DNA from 3 places in the Thalassospira sp. CH_XMU1458 genome. Region 2 is predicted to be linked to each of the others. Evidence: predicted binding sites of a transcription regulator. Region 2 holds the regulator's gene; each other region holds the start of a gene.
The links. Region 2 encodes PhoB, which activates phosphate uptake and scavenging genes when phosphate is short. Its sites were predicted from a motif close to TNTCATAAAACTGTCA; they were not measured.
Positions count from the first base shown of each region.

Region 1: the regulator PhoB is predicted to act here: its motif matches at 899-914, upstream of WBY09_RS16460 (diacylglycerol/lipid kinase family protein).
Region 3: the regulator PhoB is predicted to act here: its motif matches at 1,185-1,200, upstream of WBY09_RS07810 (RNA degradosome polyphosphate kinase).

Region 1 is NZ_JAYMDW010000003.1:531,438-533,708, forward strand. It holds gene WBY09_RS16455 (UDP-2,3-diacylglucosamine diphosphatase) at 1-709, opposite strand, end outside; gene WBY09_RS16460 (diacylglycerol/lipid kinase family protein) at 928-1,875, shown strand; gene WBY09_RS16465 (methyl-accepting chemotaxis protein) at 2,181-2,271, shown strand, end outside.
Region 2 is NZ_JAYMDW010000001.1:857,996-860,266, reverse strand. It holds gene WBY09_RS03870 (cation:proton antiporter domain-containing protein) at 1-897, shown strand, start outside; gene phoB (phosphate regulon transcriptional regulator PhoB) at 978-1,676, opposite strand; gene phoU (phosphate signaling complex protein PhoU) at 1,694-2,271, opposite strand, start outside.
Region 3 is NZ_JAYMDW010000002.1:97,245-99,515, forward strand. It holds gene WBY09_RS07810 (RNA degradosome polyphosphate kinase) at 1-1,084, opposite strand, end outside; gene WBY09_RS07815 (SixA phosphatase family protein) at 1,275-1,811, shown strand; gene aspS (aspartate--tRNA ligase) at 2,054-2,271, shown strand, end outside.

The sequences.
Region 1 (2,271 bases), on a different contig from region 2:
CTTCGACAAGGGCAGTACAGCTTTCAACCCAGTCACCATCATTGCAATAGAGCACATCGCCGATCTTGCGTTTTTCGGCGTGATGGATATGGCCGCAGACCACGCCATCCACCTTGCGTTTGGCGGCTTCGTGGGCGACGGCATTTTCAAAGTTGCAGATGAACTGAACCGCGTTCTTCACCCGGTTCTTAAGATAGGCCGAAAGCGACCAGTATCCGTAACCAAGGCGGCGTCGAACGCCGTTGAAATAGCGGTTGAGTGTAATGGCGAGGTTGTAGGCGGTGTCACCCAGATAGGCCAGCCACTTGGCGTATTTGACGACGCCGTCAAATTCGTCGCCATGGATGACCAAAAGGCGCTTGCCATCGGCGGTGACGTGGATATCGTTCAATTTAACATCGACATGGCCAAAAGTCATATCGACAAACTCGCGGGCGAATTCATCATGGTTCCCGGGGACGAAGATGACTTTGGCGCCATTCTTTGCCTTTTCCATGATTGTCGTGATCACGGCATGATGACTTTCCGGCCAGTACCAGCTTTTCTTGAGGCGCCAGCCGTCAATAATGTCACCCACCAGATAATAGGTGTCTGCCGTCACTTCATTGAGGAAATCCAATAGAAGGTCTGCCTGACATCCACGTGTCCCCAGATGGACGTCTGAAATCCAGACCGTGCGGTAATGCGGTTGCAGCGTCATCGCTGTCATTGCCGCTCCTCCGTATCCTGCCAAAAGGATGGCTGGAATTCGACAGTTTGTCTTGCCGAATACTGTTCCCAACCAGTATCGGTTTAAAACAAATCGTTCGATTATATAACCCGTTCACAGAAATTTCGCAGTTCTGTAAAGCAACTGTTACATGTTTTATTTCATATGGTAGGTGGTGTGAAAAATTTATTTCATTTTTATTTCGGAAGTGGGTCCAAATGACCGATGCGGATGTGACTGTCATCTTCAATCCACGGGCCGGTGGCAATAAACAGCGGTTTTTATCCCAGATATTGCAACATGCCGGCATCAAGGTGGAGTTGTTGCAAACCACCCATCCCGGTCACGCCCGCGAACTGGCCCGCAAGGTCCGTGCCCATCAACGTTTGTTTGTTGCCGGCGGCGACGGGTCGCTTAACGAGGCATTAAACGGATTGCTTGATGCCCAGATTGACGGGCACGAGGTCCCGCCACTTGGCATCATCCCGCTTGGAACGGCCAATGTGCTTGCGGTCGAGGTCGGGCTTGAAATCCGCGCACGCGCGATTGCCGACTATATCAATAACCCCGGCATGGTCTGGGTGCGTCCGGGACTGGTTAATGGCCGGGCGTTCTTTTTGATGGTCGGCATGGGGGCCGATGCCGATACGGTCGCCAATGTTTCGCTTCGCCTCAAACGCCTGATTGGTAAGGGGGCCTATGTTTTGGAAGGCCTTCGCAACATCTTTTTCCCGCGTCATCGTGATTTTGAAGTCAGTATTGGCCGGGAAAATTATCGAGTGTCGGGTGTGGTTGTAACCCATGCGCAACATTACGGCGGGGCATTTGTCATATCGCCCGATGCCAGCCTGACGGCCAATAGCCTTGATGTTGTGCTGATGCCGGGCAACGGGATCGGGGCCTTGTCGCGTTATGGTCTGGCACTGACACTTAATCGGTTGCATGCCCAAAGTGACGTTTCGGTGGTCCGGGCGGAGCGCATCACGATCACCAGTCATTGCGGACCAGCCCCGCTTCAGATTGACGGCGAAAGTGCCGGGAAACTGCCGTGTGAAATCAGCTTGTCCCCCTATCCTGTGCGATTGATGGTGCCGCCGGCCTATGCCGCATTGTCTTCAATGACCGATCACCCGTCACCTGATCTGCTTCGGATCGCTGCGGATTAAAAGAAATCGCTTCCAAACTTCATTCCTCTGGCTGTCGGGTTGTCTTGGTCAAACGCCTGGATTTCTGCGCTTTATTACGCATCTGTGATGGAATGCTAGTGGGTTCTTGAAGTTGAACTTCTTTTTTCCAATTTAATTATAAGGGGATAAGTGCGTGCCCCCTCTCCGTTTGAGGATATTGGGCACCGAGACAATTCCGCTAGATCGCATCGGTGAGCGTAGATGGTTGTCTTCGCCTTACAAGGAGTTTGACGATGGTTTCGGGGTCCTCTGCTTTGGTTCTCAACTCAGGTGTGTTGGCTGACATGCAGATAAAAACAAAAATTCTGGCTGGTTTTGCCGTGGTACTGGCAATTCTCATTTCGGCACTTGCCTTTGCGTATTTCACCTTTGTTG
Region 2 (2,271 bases):
GTTGTTTATAACGAATTTGGCACCATCGTCATGTGGCTGGTGCTGTTGCTGGTGATCAAGACGGCGGTTTTGTTCGTTCTGGCACGCGCGATCCGGTTTGAAACCGGCCTTGCCATCCGGGTAGCCATGAGCTTGGCCGCCGGCGGTGAATTTGCCTTTGTGATGTTTGCCCTGGCCGCGCAAAATGGCGCGGTGCCGCTTGAAATGGCCGCCATGCTGATCCCGGTGGTGGCGATTTCGATGGCGCTGACCCCGACGCTTATCAGCCTTGGTCACAAGATCGAGGAAAAGCTTCATCCCAAGGAAGAAGACCAGCTTGGCAAGATTGCCGAGGAGTCCGAGGGCATCCACCAGCATGTTCTGGTGATCGGAAGCGGCCGTGTTGGCCGGGTTCTGGCCCGGTTGCTCAAGACGCGCAACATTCCGTTCCTGGTGCTTGATAGTGATGCACAGCAGGTTTCACGCGGCCGGGCAGAAGGCCTTCCGGTTTACTTTGCCGACGGGTCCAGACCGGAAACTTTCCGGGCGGCACACACGGATGAGGCAAAAATTGCGGTTGTTGCCATGGGGAACCCGCATGCGACCGAGAAGACGGTCGCCCTTTTGCGCCAGCATTACCCGCATCTGAAGATCTTTGCCCGCGCGCAGGACATCACCCATATCGGGCCGCTGTCGCGCCATGGGGCGGATGCCGCCATCCCGGAAGTTCTCGAAACCGGGTTGCGGTTATCCGATCACGTTTTGGCGGCGTGCGACGTGCCGCAGGAAGATATTGATGCCGAAATCGCCAAATTCCGCCGTGCGGACATGCTGTTGATGAACGAACTGGCGCCGCGCCCGCAGCGCAAACCGTCAGGTTCGGAGAATGCGGACAAACCGGCGAAGAAAAAAAACTGAAGACGTTACGGCCTTAGAACAAAAACCCCCGCGGCACGCTGCAGCGGGGGTTTTTCATTAGATCGCGTATCGAAACCGGCTTAGGCAGCGGTTTCAGAGTCCAGTGCATAGCCCGCCGCACGGACGGTGCGGATGATATCGCGCGTGCCCTTGACGTCATTGAGCGCCTTGCGCAGGCGGCGGATATGCACGTCGACTGTGCGGGTTTCGACATAGATATTCGGGCCCCAAACCGCGTTAAGCAACTGTTCGCGCGAGAAAACCCGCCCCGGATGTTCGAGGAAATAGCGCAGCAGACGGAACTCGGTCGGGCCAAGATGGATCGATTTTCCATTGCGGCTGACCCGGTGGGCGGCGAGATCCATTTCGATGTCGGAATAGATCAACTGCCCTTGTGGTTGCGCCGGACCGGACCGGCGCAAAAGCGCGCGGATACGGGCGAGCAGCTCGCCAATGGCAAACGGCTTGGTGACATAGTCATCAGCCCCGGTATCAAGACCGCGGATGCGGTCGCCTTCTTCGCCACGTGCTGTCACCATGATCACCGGCAAATCGCGGCTTTCAGGCTTGCGGCGGATCTGACGGCAGACCTCGATCCCCGACATCACCGGCAGCATCCAGTCGAGCAAAACCAGATCGACATGGGTTTCAGCCAGAATTTTCAACGCTTCGTCACCGTCACCGGCTTCGACAACCTGCATCCCCTCGCGTTCGAGGTTGTAGCGCAACATGGTTACGATTGCTGCCTCGTCCTCGACGATAAGAACCGTTGGGTCCATCTTCCTATGCTCCCGTGTCAGTCATTCGGTTCGACAACAGCGAAGTTCGCTGCGTCGTTTTTTGGCCGGTCAATCCCCGGCAGGTCTTCGCCCTTGATCCGGTAATAGATCGTTTCGGCGATATTGGTTGCGTGATCACCGATACGTTCGATGTTCTTGGCAATGAACAACAGATGGGTCGATGCGGTAATGTTGCGCGGATCTTCCATCATGTAGGTCAGCAATTCGCGGAACAGCGAATTGTACATATCGTCGACTTCCTGATCGCGTTCCCAGACCCGGTGGGCCTTTTCGGCGTCGCTTTCGATATAGGCATCCAGGACATCCTTGATGATTTCCTGGGCCAGCTTGGCCATGTTCGGGATCGCCTGAACCGGACGGATCGGCGGGATCTGGTTCAGCACCTGCGCGCGTTTGGCGATGTTTTTGGCAAGGTCGCCAATGCGTTCAAGGTCGTTTGACAGCTTAAGGGCCGTCACCACCTGACGCAGGTCATCTGCCATCGGCTGACGCAGGGCCAGAAGACGGACGGCAAAGTCCTGGACTTCCTGTTCGAGCACATCAATGCGCTGATCGGACAGGATGACTTTCTCGG
Region 3 (2,271 bases), on a different contig from region 2:
ACTGCACCACCACGTCGAAATCTTCGAACGGGTGATGAACCACCAGATCCTTTTTGCTGATCGCAGCAAAGCAATCGCCGCCAAAGTCACGCACCCGTTCCGGATAACGTGCGGCATAGGGCGAGAACAGCAAGTCATGATGCAGATCGGAATCGATCAGCTGTTTGACATCAACAACGCCAAGCAGTCCATCGACCTTGACGACTTCTTCAAGCGCGACATCAAGTTCATCAATGACGAAATCAAGCAGGTCTTCGGGCATCGCCGCATTGACCTTAAGACGGATGATGCTGCCGCGACGGCGACGTTTCAGCGCGGTTTTGAAAACGCGCACCAGATCTTCGGCTTCTTCTTCGATTTCAACGTCCGAGTCCCGAATGACGCGGAAGAAACCGTGTTCGATCATATCAAAGCCCGGGAACAGCTTGCCGAGATAGAGCAAGATCGCCTGTTCGACCGGAAGATAACGTTCATTGCGGCCCGGCAGACGCAGGAAACGGCCGATTTTTTGCGGTACCGGAATAAGCCCGCGCATATTGTGCCCGTCTGCTGGATCAAACAGCTGCATGACGATGGCAAAGCCAAGGTTGGGAATGAACGGGAAGGGGTGCGACGGATCAATGGCAAGCGGGGTCAGCGTCGGGAAGATTTCGCGCGTGAAATAGCCATCCAGCCATTTGCGGTCAGTCTGGGTCAGGTCGCCCTGATCAATGACCGAGATGCCCTGTTTTTCCATCTCGCTGCTGAGCTGGCGCCAGACGCGTTGCTGATCCTGCATCAACTGGTTGGCATCAAAGGTAATGGCGCGCAGCTGTTCGGACGGGCTCATGCCATCCTGACTGACCTTGGTCATGCCAGCGCGGACCTGCCCAACGAGGCCGGCGACGCGGACCATATAGAATTCATCAAGGTTGCTGGCCGAAATCGACAGGAAACGCAGTCTTTCAAGCAGTGGGTGGCCGGTATTCTGGGCCTCTTCAAGAACGCGATTGTTGAATGCCAGCCACGATAATTCGCGGTTAATGAAGCGGCTTTCCGAATCAATGGTGATCGCGCTTGACTGAACTGCAGCGGCGTGTGTCACGCTATGCCTCCTGCGGATTGAGGGAACGTCCTTGAACTTATGCGACAGTTCCCGGTTGCAAATGGAGTATAGGATAACTGCTTGGGTGGGTGCAATTTTCTTAAATTTATGTGTCAGTTTTTCTGATGGCATCAAAGCCGTTGATATGGCATGCAGGTACACCGTTGATCATCATTCGCGAAACGAAGATATGAAGACGTTGCTGCTGCTTCGGCATGCCAAATCAAGCTGGACGGATCCGGGTCGGGCCGACCATGACCGCGAACTGAACCGCCGTGGTGAAAAGGCAGCCCCCTTTATGGGCCGCTATCTGCGTCAGCATGAACTGGTGCCGGACCTGATCTGGTGTTCGACGGCGGCACGTGCGGTGCAGACACTTGGTCTATTGGGGCGGGATTTCGCAACCGATGCCGATGTGATCTATAACGAAGATCTGTATATGGCGAGCGAGCGGGTGCTGCTTGAAAGCCTGCACCACACCCATGAAGACGCCAAGCATGTGATGTTCATCGGCCATAATCCGGGGATCGAGATTTTTGCCCAGTCGCTTTATGGCGGTGGCAATATTGAGGCCCGCGAGATCATGGCACGCAAATATCCGACCTGCGGGCTTGCGCATTTCGAGTTCGATGTTGATCACTGGGGTGAAATCACACCGGGCAGCGGACGGCTGATCGACTTTATCAAGGTCAAGGATCTTCAGGCGATCAAGATTAGCGCGGAATGATTTGCTGATCTGCGTTGACTGACCTGCATTACTGGCACTTGACGAAGGGCCTGTCTGCGCGTTTTATACCGCTGAAATTTTGAGATACCACGTCCGTCGGGCAGGGGAACATCACACATAAGCGCCATGAATCACTGGTTGGCGGGCATGTTGTGGTGCGTTTTTTGTTTGACAGCGCGGGTCTGGCATGCACCTTTGCGGCCAAATTTGCGGCCCAAAATACAAAGCAACCTGGAATGACAATGCATCCTTTTCGCTCTCATAACTGTAATGCGCTGCGCGCGACTGACGCCGATGCGGAAGTTCGCCTGTCTGGCTGGATTCACCGTAAACGTGACCACGGCAACCTTCTGTTCGTTGACCTGCGCGACCATTACGGCATCACCCAGGTCGTGATCGATATTTCGAGCCCGCTGTTCGAGACGCTTGATAAAGCGCGTGCTGAAAGCGTGATCACGGT